4 regions of the Paenibacillus sp. AK121 genome follow, and region 1 is predicted to be linked to each of the others. Evidence: riboswitches for the same ligand, from Rfam matches in the RefSeq annotation. Region 1 holds a riboswitch; each other region holds the start of a gene.
What was found. A riboswitch is a leader RNA that binds a small molecule or an ion and turns the genes downstream of it on or off. The one in region 1 is predicted to bind thiamine pyrophosphate.
Positions count from the first base shown of each region.

Region 1 (3,212 bases):
ATGTGCGATTTTGATCTGTGAAATGACGCTGGGACTTCCAGCTTCCGTCAAGGCCTCATGCATGTCTTTGACGACTTTCAGCAATTCGTCCAATTCGCCCTCCATTGTAGTGTCCAATGGATTCACTTGATACTTGACGCCGGAACGCTGGATGACTTCAATCGCCTTGTCTACATATGGATAAGAGTCTTCGTTATTAGGAGTTTTAGGGATGACTTGAATACTGAGCAATGTGTTAGCCATGCGAATTTCACCTGTCCTTTATTTGGAGTAGTATTGGGAAATAAATTGGTTTAAGGTGGGGAGACCGCTTCGCGTTTCATTTGATCTTACGATCGCTGTTGCCGTGGGATTCTTTGAATAAACTTTAAAGGTAAGAATCCAACAGCAAAGGCGACCACTTCGTTTCTTCAGATTCAAATGAACCGCTCCGCTGCCAACCGCCTTAAAAGCACTTTAGTTTTTTGATAGATTGGGTTGCATTTTTACACATAAGCGCATCTGTTTTTGCGCTTTAGATAAGATGAGACTAAAGAATAAACCAAGAGGAACGAGAACGAAGTGCACGGAATGGTGCTGTACAAGCAAAGCGGTCGCTTTTTTTTGCCCCCCGATTTCTACCCTGCTGAGGCTTTATTCGGGAAATCTGAAGGCGGTGGCGATGGAAAGCACCATCCGTCCGCGTAGTGGCGCTTCGTTCACTTCTTAAGTCGAGTCTTATTTAGTGTTTTTACAAAATGATCAACGCTTGGGCAAGAAGTCGTTTGTGAAGGCCTTATCGACTTCCAAAGGTTTGTTGAGCAGCTTGCGTTCATACATCCAGTCCGAGTAGTTTTTCCATACCTCCGCTTTTTGTACGCCCCATTGCGCGGCATCGTCCTGATAACGCGGGCTTAGCCATTTTTGACTAGCAAGTACCAGTTTTTTGTCCAGCTCCGGCACAGCTTTACTTAAGATATCTGCCGCTTCTTCTGGATGGGCGATAGTGTATTCATAGCCTTGCGCGGTAGCGTCCATGAACGCTTTGACTAGGTCAGGATCATTTTTTATCGTCTGTTCATTGCTCACAATTACAGGTGTATAGTAATCGAGGTTTTTGGAATAATCTTTTACATATAGCATATCCAATGGCTCACCTCGAAGCTTGGCCTCAATCCCGGTCCATGCGTAGAAAATCCAGGCGAAGTCAATATCCCGCTTCACAGCTGTAAAATAGTCTGCATTGCCCATATTGACGATCTTCACTTTGCTCACATCACCTTGGTCTGAATCCATGATGGATTTCATGACCGCTTCTTCTACAGGAGAACCCCAGCCGCCGTAGCTTTTACCCTCGAAATCTTTCGGGCTTTTAATTCCGCGGTCTACCGGGGCTGCGAAGCCAGAGGTGTTATGCTGAATCACCGCAGCGATGGATACGAGCGGCACGCCTTGGATGCGAGCCTGAGTGACGCCTTCTTGATAGCTGATACCAAAAGGTGCAGCATTCGAAGCAACCATTTGGTCGGCTCCGCCTGAGCCTGGTTGAACAATTTGGACATTCAAGCCTGCTTTTTCGTAAAATCCTTTGTCCTTGGCGACATAGAGTCCTGTGTGATTCGTATTGGGTGTCCAGTCGAGCACGACTTTAACATCTTTGAGCCCCTTTGCCGAGGTAGACGTTGAAGTGTCGGCAGCAGGAGCCTCCTTTTGAGATATAGGGGGATTGCCGCCGCAAGCGGTCAGAGTCAGAGCCATGAGCCACAGACTGATTAGACCCAGGCTTAACATTTTCATGCGCTTCATCGTTGTGTTCTCTCCTTTTTAATTACCCGTTATCCGTCCAATCAGACAGCTTATGTTCCCCATTTTCACAAAAATAACATCTGCCGGAATGCTATCTTTCCAACAACTTCATCTTCAACAAAAAAAGCGTCCCGGGATTCCGGGACGCTTGCGCTTGTATATACCAAAGTAAGGGATGTCCTGTTTTAATAAAAAGGCACATCTTGCTTAAGCATTCCTACGCTGGCATTACCCAGATCAGGTTGTAAGGGTCAGTGTCTTGGGACACACTCTCAGCCGGCCGATTCCAGCACCCCTGGCATTGTATGGTTTAATGGGTTCGTTTATTCGGGTTTACTACGACGATTATATGCCTTGAAGGCGGGTCTGTCCAGCTTTAAGGAAGCGCTCACGGTTCATATGCCGAATGACAGGGTACACTTTTACTGTGAGCTTTGATCTGAAAATGAACATGAATCATTCAGATCTGTTCTGGTCATGTTATTTTCAGAACAGCTACACTGTATGTTTAGGAGAGCTGGTGCCAAGTGGCATAGACTCTATAGAATTCTAATTCGTAAAAAGGAGTTGTTGTACTGTGGGTAAAACGGATACATTGGATCGCAGTCAGCTGGAACAAGCCATTGTGAAGGCTTTGGATAACAACAAATTTTGCTCGTTAGGTACGGTAGAGGGCGGAAAACCGAAAGTGCGCTATATGGCCCTTTTTAACGATGGAATGAACATTCATCTGGCGACGGATCGCAAAACACATAAAGTGGAAGAGCTAAAGAACAATCCGAATGCTTATCTGCTGCTGGGTTATGAAGTGGGTGGTACAAAGGAAGTCTTGGAAGTGGAGGCTACCGTCCAGGTTACAGCTGATGAGGGGTTACGCAAACAAGTGTGGAATGATTCTCTGAAAAAGTGGTTTTCCGGACCTGATGATCCCGATTATGTCATTTTAGACGTCAATCCGACTCGTATTGAGTACGTTGGTCAACAAACGGAGCGCCAGGTGTGGACGAAATAGAAACAATATAACAGACAAGCCAGTAAATTTCCAACCTTTTCAGGAGATTTACTGGCTTTTTTTATGCGAAAAATAATTATTTTTTCATAAATATTTTAAGCAAATGACTACTCTTTTGTCTGGCGTTGGATTAAAATAGGAATGGTGGGTTCAAAGCTTACATATATGTGCAAAAGTATGTATATGAGGCATACACCTTAATGAGGAGGGGTATATTTTGTTATTTCGTAAAAATTGGTTTAAAGGGTTTACAGCAGTAGTTGTAGCTTGTAGCCTGCTGGTGTTTTCAGCCGCTCCATCCTGGGCAGCTAGCGACTCTCGCTATAGCGCTACGGTGAATTTGCGGATCATGGAGACAACGGATATTCATGGGGCGCTGATGAACTATGATTACTATTCGGACAAGGAAACCAAT
Region 1 is NZ_JAHPJM010000016.1:62,035-65,246, forward strand. It holds gene KSP24_RS22300 (MTH1187 family thiamine-binding protein) at 1-243, opposite strand, end outside; gene KSP24_RS22305 (ABC transporter substrate-binding protein) at 742-1,785, opposite strand; TPP riboswitch at 1,983-2,092, opposite strand; gene KSP24_RS22310 (pyridoxamine 5'-phosphate oxidase family protein) at 2,363-2,797, shown strand; gene KSP24_RS22315 (bifunctional 2',3'-cyclic-nucleotide 2'-phosphodiesterase/3'-nucleotidase) at 3,015-3,212, shown strand, end outside.

Region 2 (3,212 bases), on a different contig from region 1:
ATCATCCTTGTTCGGCAGACCCAAGTGCTCCTTCGGCGTAACATAGCACAGCATGGACGTCCCGAACCAACCGATCATGGCCGCCCCGATAGCTGAGGTAATATGATCATATCCTGGTGCGATATCCGTCGTCAGCGGCCCTAAAGTATAAAAGGGAGCCTCCTTACAAATTTCCATTTGTAAATCCACATTCTCCTTGATTTTGTGCATAGGGACATGTCCCGGCCCTTCAATCATGACCTGGACATCATGCTTCCATGCGATTTGCGTTAGCTCGCCCAACGTCTCCAGCTCTGCAAATTGTGCTTCATCATTCGCATCATAGATACTACCCGGACGCAGACCATCCCCGAGAGAAAAGGCCACATCGTAGGTTTTCATAATTTCACAGATTTCTTCAAAATGCGTATACAAAAAGTTCTCCTGATGGTGCGCAAGGCACCAGGCTGCCATAATCGACCCGCCCCGGGATACAATTCCCGTCATTCTATTCGCCGTCATCGGTATATATCGCAGCAATACTCCCGCATGAATTGTAAAATAGTCCACTCCTTGCTCCGCCTGCTCAATCAGTGTGTCTCGATACAACTCCCACGTCAGCTTCTCTGCTTCGCCGTTCACCTTTTCCAGTGCCTGATATAGCGGCACCGTCCCAATCGGTACGGGTGAATTCCTAATAATCCATTCGCGTGTCGTATGGATATTACGGCCTGTGGACAGGTCCATGACGGTGTCTGAGCCCCAGCGTACAGCCCAGGTCATCTTCTCCACTTCCTCCTCGATGGAGGACGTAACCGCGGAATTTCCAATGTTTGCATTGATCTTCACGTGAAAATGGCGCCCTATGACCATGGGCTCGCTTTCCGGGTGATTGATATTTGAAGGTAAAATGGCTCGTCCAGCCGCCAACTCCTGCCGCACAAACTCGGGCTCCACTCCTTCACGGATCGCCGCAAATTCCATTTCAGGCGTAATGATCCCTTGCCGCGCATAATGCATTTGCGTCACAGTGCGTCCTTGTGAAGCCCGTAGCGGACGGTTGGTCACGCCGGGAAATTCCACTGTTTCCCGTTTGGAGCCGGGTTTCAGTCCATTATCCTCCGGCTTGACGGCGCGGCCGTCGTAAGCCTCCACATCCCCCCGTTCCAGTGCCCAAGCTCGCCGTAATGGTGGCAAGCCCTGACGAATATCCACCTGATAGGCTTCATCTGTCATCGGACCGCTGGTATCGTACACACGCAGTGGCTCATGATACTCTATTCCCTGCGGCGTATGTGTGGGATGCAGTGCGATTTCACGCTCTGGCACGGCAATGTCCGGCCGAGAACCTTGAATATACACCTTGCGGCTCCCTGGGAAAGAATTAACCCTACTGGCTTGCTCCGTACTTGTCTTCTCTACTGCTGTTGATTTCACTCCTGTTTCTTTTGTTCCTTCGGTTTCCATCGATTTCATGGTCCATTCCTCCCGTATCGTTGAAGTGACACACCGATCCGGAACCATTCCGAGGGTGGCGCTGATCTATGCAAAAAAGCCGGTTCCCTAGGGAACCGGCTAATCAAACGAGGCAGCTATCCAGACAGTGCGCACATGGAATAAAACCCTATGCGTCACCGCAGACAGCAGCTGCGTATACATTTCAATGGCCGATTACTTCCCTACGCTGGTATGATCCAGATCAGGTGCAAAGGGTCCGGAATCTTGCCCGATTCCATCTCAGCCCGCATTACAGGCTCCCCCAGTAACTGTGATACTTTCTATTCACATGAATTGGCGGCTATAACAGACATCCGCCATCTCTATCAGACTACTTTAAATTTATAGCTTTGGCAACCCTTGTATGATTTCCTTTTGTATTGATTACTGTTACGGGAGCATAAGCCCCATTTCCTTAGCTGCTTCGATCAAAACCGGAGCAAAATCATGCAGCGTCTCGGGTGCAAGTCGACTGACCGGGCCGGATACAGATAAAGCCGCCGCGACCTGTCCCTTTCGGTTCACAATAGGCGCGGCCACAGCCGCAGCTCCTGGCTCACGTTCTTCATAGCTAGTCGCATACCCCTTCTCACGAATGTCCTGCAGCTGGGCTTTATATACCTCAGGATCTACCGAGGGAGGCCATTCTTCACTGCTTAGCAGTACCTCCAGCTCCTGTGGCGGCATAAAGGCCGCCAGCACCTTGCTGGAGGCTCCCACAGCCAGCGGCATACGCGCTCCCACGGGAGCAACCCTGCGGATCGCCTGATTGCTCTGCACGGCTTGTATGCGAATACGCATGCTTCCATCCCGCAGGTACAAGCTGACCGTCTCCCCTAAGCGATCACGCAGTCCTTCCATTGCAGGCTGTAACAACACCGCCGGCTCATCGCTTTGGGACAGATGCGTCGACAGCTCCCATATGCGAAAACCAAGCCGATATTTTTCCGTTTCGGTATTCCGAACGACAAATCCCCGATCCTCTAGCGTAGTCAAAAGACGATGAACGGTGCTTTTATGTAGACCAATTTGGGAGGCAATCTCCGTTAGACCAAGATCAGATTCTGCGGTAAAACACAGCAGTATATCAAGTGCACGCTCTACAGCGCGGACGGTTAATTTACGGTCTTCCATCGTGAACCGCTCCTCTTGTATCCATATTCGTTTCACACTATGAAACATGGTTACATAAATTATATAGAATAGTCGCGGCTACTGTAAACCGATGTTTTTGTGACAACCATATTACAGAACAAGAACAAACATCGACAATTCTTTGCATCATTTTTACTTTTCCGGTTCAGACGTTGACTTTGGATAATACCCATCATACGATAATAGGTATCTATACGGACATACCCTACTATTTTCAAGTGGAATTATACCTAAATTTTATGATTCGAAGATCAATTCTATATAAGGAGGCTCTTACATGATTTCGACATCCCAGCGCAACGCTCAGCTACAGACCGCTGTTCAGGAGCCGTCCACCCCACTCTTTAATCCCCGTATGCTGCGGTTCAAGCACGTTGTGATTGCTCTGCTGCTGTCGGTCGTATTTTTCCTGTTGTTTTGTTTTATTGCCTTGCATGCTTACATCGCCTGGGTGCTTACGAATCCCACCGTCGCGCCATTATACTCTAATCCGATGCAGGCCAAAGGTATGCCTTATGAGGAAGTCAGCTTCCCAGCCAAGGATGGTAGCCGCATGGTACAAGGCTGGTATATCCCGGCAG
Region 2 is NZ_JAHPJM010000014.1:31,733-34,944, forward strand. It holds gene thiC (phosphomethylpyrimidine synthase ThiC) at 1-1,455, opposite strand, end outside; TPP riboswitch at 1,639-1,750, opposite strand; gene KSP24_RS21010 (IclR family transcriptional regulator) at 1,867-2,610, opposite strand; gene KSP24_RS21015 (alpha/beta hydrolase) at 2,909-3,212, shown strand, end outside.
Region 2: linked by a shared signal. The riboswitch ahead of thiC (phosphomethylpyrimidine synthase ThiC) and the one ahead of KSP24_RS22305 (ABC transporter substrate-binding protein) in region 1 are both predicted to bind thiamine pyrophosphate.

Region 3 (3,212 bases), on a different contig from region 1:
TGGAACAGATGGGAGAAATTCAAGAGCAACTGGATATGGGGGATTTTTACCTCATTGATGTGAAGGTTGAAGAAATGGCGAATGGATTAGGTCTCTCTGCCATCGGACTGGATCGGGATGTAGCAGCCCTTAGTGGTGGGCAACGGACAAAGGTGCTGCTTGCGAAGTTGCTGTTGGAAAAGCCAAATGTATTGCTACTGGATGAGCCTACCAACTATTTGGATGTGGAGCATATTGAGTGGCTTACGCGATATTTGAAGGATTATCCCTATGCTTTTATCCTAATTTCACATGATACTGAATTTATGAACCAAGTCGTTAATGTAATCTACCATCTTGAATTTGCTAAGATGACCCGTTATTCAGCTAACTATGAAAAGTTTCTTGAAATGGCGGATCTGAACAAAGCCCAGCATATTGATGCATATGAGAAGCAGCAGGAATATATTAAGAAACAGGAAGATTTTATTCAGCGCAATAAAGCGCGCGCATCTACATCAGGTCGTGCAAAAAGCCGTGAAAAGCAGCTTGATCGGATCGAACGTATTGATAAGCCAGAAGAAGCCGCAAAGCCAACCTTTCAGTTCAAAGAAGCCCGTGCAAGCGGGAAAACAGTTTTTGAGGGTATTGATTTTGAAATTGGCTATACTCATGCCCTTTTGCCTAAAATGTCCATGACGATCGAACGTGGTGAAAAGATCGCAATTGTTGGCTGCAATGGTGTTGGTAAGTCTACGTTACTCAAAACCATTCTGGGGAAAATACCTCCGATCAGCGGAAAAACCTATCAGGGAGATTTCTTGCAGCCCGCTTATTTTGAGCAGGAAGTAAAGGCAGAGAAAATTACACCGATTGACGATGTATGGAATGAATTTCCACATTTAAATCAGCATGAAGTACGAGCGCATTTGGCGCGCTGTGGTTTGAAGAATGAGCATATCACCCGACCTTTGTCTGCGCTTAGTGGTGGAGAACAGGCTAAAGTCCGCCTTTGTAAACTGTTAATGCGTGAGAGTAACTGGGTACTGTTTGATGAGCCCACCAACCACTTGGATGTCAAAGCAAAGGATGAACTCAAACGCGCTTTGAAGGAATACAAAGGGACCGTATTGCTTGTATCCCACGAACCGGACTTTTACGAGGATTGGGTAACCAAAACGTGGAATGTAGAAGAGTGGTCTAGTAAAGTTAACTAAAATCCAGTTCTGACAGATTTCACACAAGGTGGGGTTTGCAGAATTAGGAAAATATGCTAAGCTATCTTTAGCTGATACAATAAAATAGTCACACTAGGGGAGCCGCCCATGCGGCTGAGACGAAATAAATGGATTTCGGACCCTTTGTACCTGATCTGGGTTATGCCAGCGTAGGGAAGTGAGTACTGTACAAACAAGGTAGTAGCTCTTTACTTTTGTTTGCGCAGGAACGATATACGTTTACGGATATAATAGTCCGTTTGATTTTGAACGTTTGTCAAGCCACTTCCTTTGGGAAGTGGCTTTTTGCGTTTCGTTCATCTTCATTTGTTCGAGTTTCCGTAGACGGATTTACATATAATCTCCTTTCATTATTGCTGGTACATGTGGCTGGCTCCGTATGATATTACCCAATATGGAGCTACAACAATATAGATTCAGCTAATACGATTTTTTTATAACACAAGTTCATATTCTTTAGTCCAAGTGAGGTGAAAATGAGATCGAATTACACGTAATTACGATGGAAAGTGTCTCCTGTGTGAATGTACCCCAAGTGGCTGCCGCTATTTGTCCTTATATTCATTATGTACACGCACGTTCGAAACAGAAGGGTGCCTCTGCTTTGCTTTCTTTGACTCGTAGCATGATCAAGCAGGAAGTTCCTTTGCGGCAAATTGTAGTAAATGACCGCGTGGACGTAGCTTTACTTACCTCGGCAGGAGCTGTCCAGCTTCCAGCTAATGGGTTATCTGTGGTGGATGCGAAAAGTCTACTTTCAGAGGGTACACGCTGTGGAGTGTCTGTACATTCCTTGGAGGAGGTGCAGACCGCCGAGCAGGCTGGAGCAGACTATGTACTATTTGGTCATGTATATGAGACCCATTGTAAAGCTGGTCTTGTACCGCGGGGTATAGCACAGCTTGAAAGCATTTGCAGATTGTCGGACATTCCGGTGATAGCGCTGGGAGGCATACAACCCCATCATGTTCCAGAGCTTTATCATGCTGGAGCAAGCGGAATTGCGGTGATGTCTGGTATATGGGAAGCAAAGTCACCCGTTGCAGCAGCGATGGAATATAGGCGAATGGTAGATCTTGTAGTTCACGACCTGTAGCAAGAAAACAAGACGAAGGGAAAGCAGAATGCTTACTGGAGAGGAGACACGGAACATATGTCAAAGACACATACAGAGAAAAAAGCGATAGGACACGCTGAATGCTTGGTCATAGGCGGAGGTGTGATCGGCAGTTCCATTGCTTATCATGTGGCTAAGGAGGGACGTAGTACGATCATGCTGGAACGATGGATCCCTGGTGAGGGAGCATCAGGAGCAGCGGTGGGAATGCTGGCAGCGGAAAGTGAAGAGTTTGCAGACCTTGAGCTGGCACGATTTGCCCGTACAAGTCGAGATGCATTCCCTGACCTTGTCTGTGATTTGGAACGTTTATCGGGTATTTCAGTGGACTTTCGTACAGGAGGATTTGTGACCCCATTTCGTTCGGAAGCAGAGGGCCAAAAACGCTGGAATGCTGCGAATATGCGAGAGGATGATCGTCCCATTTGGTGGGATGCCAAGGAGTTGGCCCGACGGATTCCGGGCTTGGCAGATCAAGTAATTGGGGCTATCTACCGATCAAAGGAGACACAAGTGTCTCCTGTCCAGCTTTGCCGTGCTTATGCAGGGGCAGCTGCGGTGCTGGGAGCAACAATATGGTCTGGAACTCAAGCTGAGGAACTGGTCATACAGGATGGTCGAGTTTGTGGTGTGCGAACGGATAGTGGATTTTTTTCCTGCGATCAGGTCGTGATTGCCGCAGGCTTGGACAGCTTGAAATTGCTAGAACAAATTGGGTTTGATTATCCACTATACCCGGTCAAGGGCGAAGCGGTAGCAGTCTCCTCGAAGGATCATCCGTTGGATTATACCATTTATGCTGACGATATTTACCTCGTGCCTAAACAGAATAACGAGCTTTGGATTGGTGCCACAAGTCTTCCGCATCAATATGACAA
Region 3 is NZ_JAHPJM010000003.1:8,702-11,913, reverse strand. It holds gene KSP24_RS06285 (ABC-F family ATP-binding cassette domain-containing protein) at 1-1,196, shown strand, start outside; TPP riboswitch at 1,282-1,390, shown strand; gene KSP24_RS06280 (thiamine phosphate synthase) at 1,720-2,313, shown strand; gene thiO (glycine oxidase ThiO) at 2,371-3,212, shown strand, end outside.
Region 3: linked by a shared signal. The riboswitch ahead of KSP24_RS06280 (thiamine phosphate synthase) and the one ahead of KSP24_RS22305 (ABC transporter substrate-binding protein) in region 1 are both predicted to bind thiamine pyrophosphate.

Region 4 (3,212 bases), on a different contig from region 1:
GTCTACACACCGACTGTAGGAACCGCCATTCAAGAATACAGCCATGAGTACAACCGCCCTGGGGGCGTATATTTATCGATAGATAATCCGAACGGTATTGGACAGGCGTTTTATAATACCGGTTTGAGTAGTGAGGATGTTGACCTGATCGTCGTGACGGATTCGGAAAGTATTTTGGGGATTGGTGACTGGGGTGTCGGGGGAATTAACATTGCTATTGGCAAACTCGCTGTATATACAGCTGCGGCAGGCATTCACCCCGGGCGGGTGCTGCCCATTGTACTGGATGTCGGCACGAATAACGAGAAGCTGCTGAATGATCCCCTGTACATCGGAAACCGCCATAAACGAGTTCGCGGGGAAGCCTATAATCAATTTATTGATACCTTTATCAGCAAAACGTTAACACAATTCCCGAAGGCGCTTTTGCATTGGGAGGATGTGGGTAGCGTGAACGCACGACACATTATAGGGAAGTACGGTCAAAACATTCTCACCTTCAATGATGATATCCAGGGCACAGGAGCAGTGACATTAGCTGCGATTGTTTCGGCGGTAGGTGTCACCAAAACTCCGCTACGTGAACAAAAAATACTTGTCTTTGGTCCAGGGGCAGCAGGAATCGGTAACGCCGACCAAATACGGGGTGCAATGATCGAGGACGGGCTTCCTGAAGAAGATTCATTCAAGGCATTTTGGGCCTATGATTATCGTGGACTATTAACAGACGATATGGAAGATGTACTGGATTATCAGAAACCATATGTGCGTAAAAAGGAAGAAATCAGCTCATGGGCCCGATCGGAAGATGATAAAATACCGTTGCTGGAGGTCATTCGTCAGGTAAAACCCACAATCTTGATTGGAACTTCCGGTGTAGCGGGTGCCTTTTCTGAGGAGATTATCAAGGAAATGGCAAAGCATGTGGAACGGCCGATCATTATGCCCATGTCTAATCCTACCAACCTTGCTGAAGCGGTACCTGAAGATTTGATACGGTGGACTGATGGCAAAGCATTGATTGCTACTGGAAGTCCCTTCGACCCCGTCACCTATAACGGTACGAAGTTTGAAATTGGACAGGCGAATAATGCCTTTGTCTTCCCGGGGCTAGGTCTGGGCGCAATTGTGGTCAAGGCCAAAAGAATTACCCCTTCTATGTTTACCGCAGCAGCTGATGCCGTTGCCAACGCCGTAGATTCGAATGAACTTGGCGGTGCACTGCTGCCCCATATCCGAAAATTACGTGATGTTTCGTTCGCGGTTGCGGTTGCGGTAGCGAAAGCTGCAATTCAGGATCAGGTAGCTCAGGCACACATTTCAGATATTGAACAAGCCATTCGGGATGCGATGTGGAAACCGGAATATGTAAGGGTCAAAGCCGTGGAAAGTGTAATCCAGCACCCTCATTAATCCTTGACCGGAATCAAAGCAGTTTGACATAACCTAGGAACGAATGTACAGTATTAGTCAAAAGAATAGGAAAGTCCACTAGGGGAGCCACTATGGCTGAGACAAGAATGAATCTTGGACCCTTTGAACCTGATCTAGTTCGTACTAGCGTAGGAAAGTGGAGCCTTCGTATATAAGGTTTCAGGTGTTTTGCGCATTGAACCTATGTTGAAGTCGCTCCAGTTTTCGGGGCGGCTTTTTGGTGTTGTTCCGAGAATTGTATCTTACGGGACTTCTTGTTCTCCATTTTTATTGGAGGTGGGGAAATGAGTTTTTCGCAAGAACTTCGTCGGCAGGCGGATGGCATTTTTCAAGCCATTTATGAGCATCCCTTTGTGAGAGGTATTGCTGAAGGAAATTTAACAAGGGAGCAGCTGATTCACTATGTAAAACAAGACTTTGAATATTTGAACGCCTACATGCGGATTTACGGCATCGCGATCTCCAAAAGCACAAGCCGGGAGGATATGGCTGTATTTAACGAACAGATCTCTTTTATTCTCAACAGCGAGGTTCATCCGCATCAAAACTTTTGTGCTATCGCAGGTGTCACCTATGAAGAGATGCAGGGATATCCACTCGCTCCGTCCGCTCATCATTATATCCGCCATATGCTGACAGTCGCACATGAAGGTAGTCTTGGAGAAATCATGGCCGTGCTGCTGCCATGTCCATGGACATATCTTGAGATTGGGCGCAGGCTAATGGATGAGGTAAGACCGGACGAGTCTCATCCATTCTATGAATGGATTTGTTTCTATGGAAACCAGATTGAAGATGTAACATCCAAATATCGCGAGCGTGTGGATGCTTGGGCGAATGTCGCCACGGCTGCCGAGCAAGCTCGGATGATTGAGCATTTTATGCTAAGCTGCCAGCTGGAATATATGTTCTGGGATATGGCTTATAAGCAGGAACAATGGCCCGTCCAGATGCGCGCTACGGTCTTGGAATAATCAGTAGAGATGAGAGAGGATAAACATGATGAGTATATGGGAACAAAGTTATTCGGATCTCCTGACAAAGGTACAAAATAGCAACCCCCTCGTTCATAATATAACCAATGTGGTGGTCACCAACTTTACAGCCAACGGCCTGTATGCGCTGGGCGCTTCCCCGGTGATGGCTTATGCACCCGAGGAAGTAGCAGATATGGCAAAAATAGCGGGCGCCGTCGTGTTAAATATCGGTACGCTGAACCGCGAGCTGGTAGATGCCATGATCATTGCTGGACAATCAGCGAATGCTCATGGTGTTCCAGTTCTGCTGGATCCGGTTGGTGCGGGAGCGACGAGCTTTAGAACCGAGTCAGCACTGCGGATCCTAAAAGAAGTAAAAATCTCACTAGTGCGAGGCAATGCAGCCGAAGTCGCCCATCTAATCGGAGAAGTCCGAGAGATTAAAGGGGTAGATGCAGGCAACAGTGCTGACAGCAGTAATGTCGATCTGGCAGTTCGGGCTGCACAAACGCTCCATACCATGGTTGTCATCACTGGAAAAGAGGACGTCATCACCGATGGGGTCGAAGTACGATTGATTAGTGGCGGAGACGCGCTGCTTACGAAGGTAACCGGAACAGGCTGCCTGCTGACCTCTGTGTTGGGTGCGTTTGCAGCAATTGAACCCAACCTGCTGCTCGCAGGTACAGCAGGTTTGGCATTTTACGGTGCAGCAGCTTCCCGAGCCGCAGCACATACCGCAAAACTGGGGCCAGGCAGCTTCCAGATAGCCTTTCTCGACGAGCTTGCCAAACTACATAC
Region 4 is NZ_JAHPJM010000006.1:93,125-96,336, forward strand. It holds gene KSP24_RS12840 (NAD-dependent malic enzyme) at 1-1,413, shown strand, start outside; TPP riboswitch at 1,484-1,586, shown strand; gene tenA (thiaminase II) at 1,719-2,408, shown strand; gene thiM (hydroxyethylthiazole kinase) at 2,434-3,212, shown strand, end outside.
Region 4: linked by a shared signal. The riboswitch ahead of tenA (thiaminase II) and the one ahead of KSP24_RS22305 (ABC transporter substrate-binding protein) in region 1 are both predicted to bind thiamine pyrophosphate.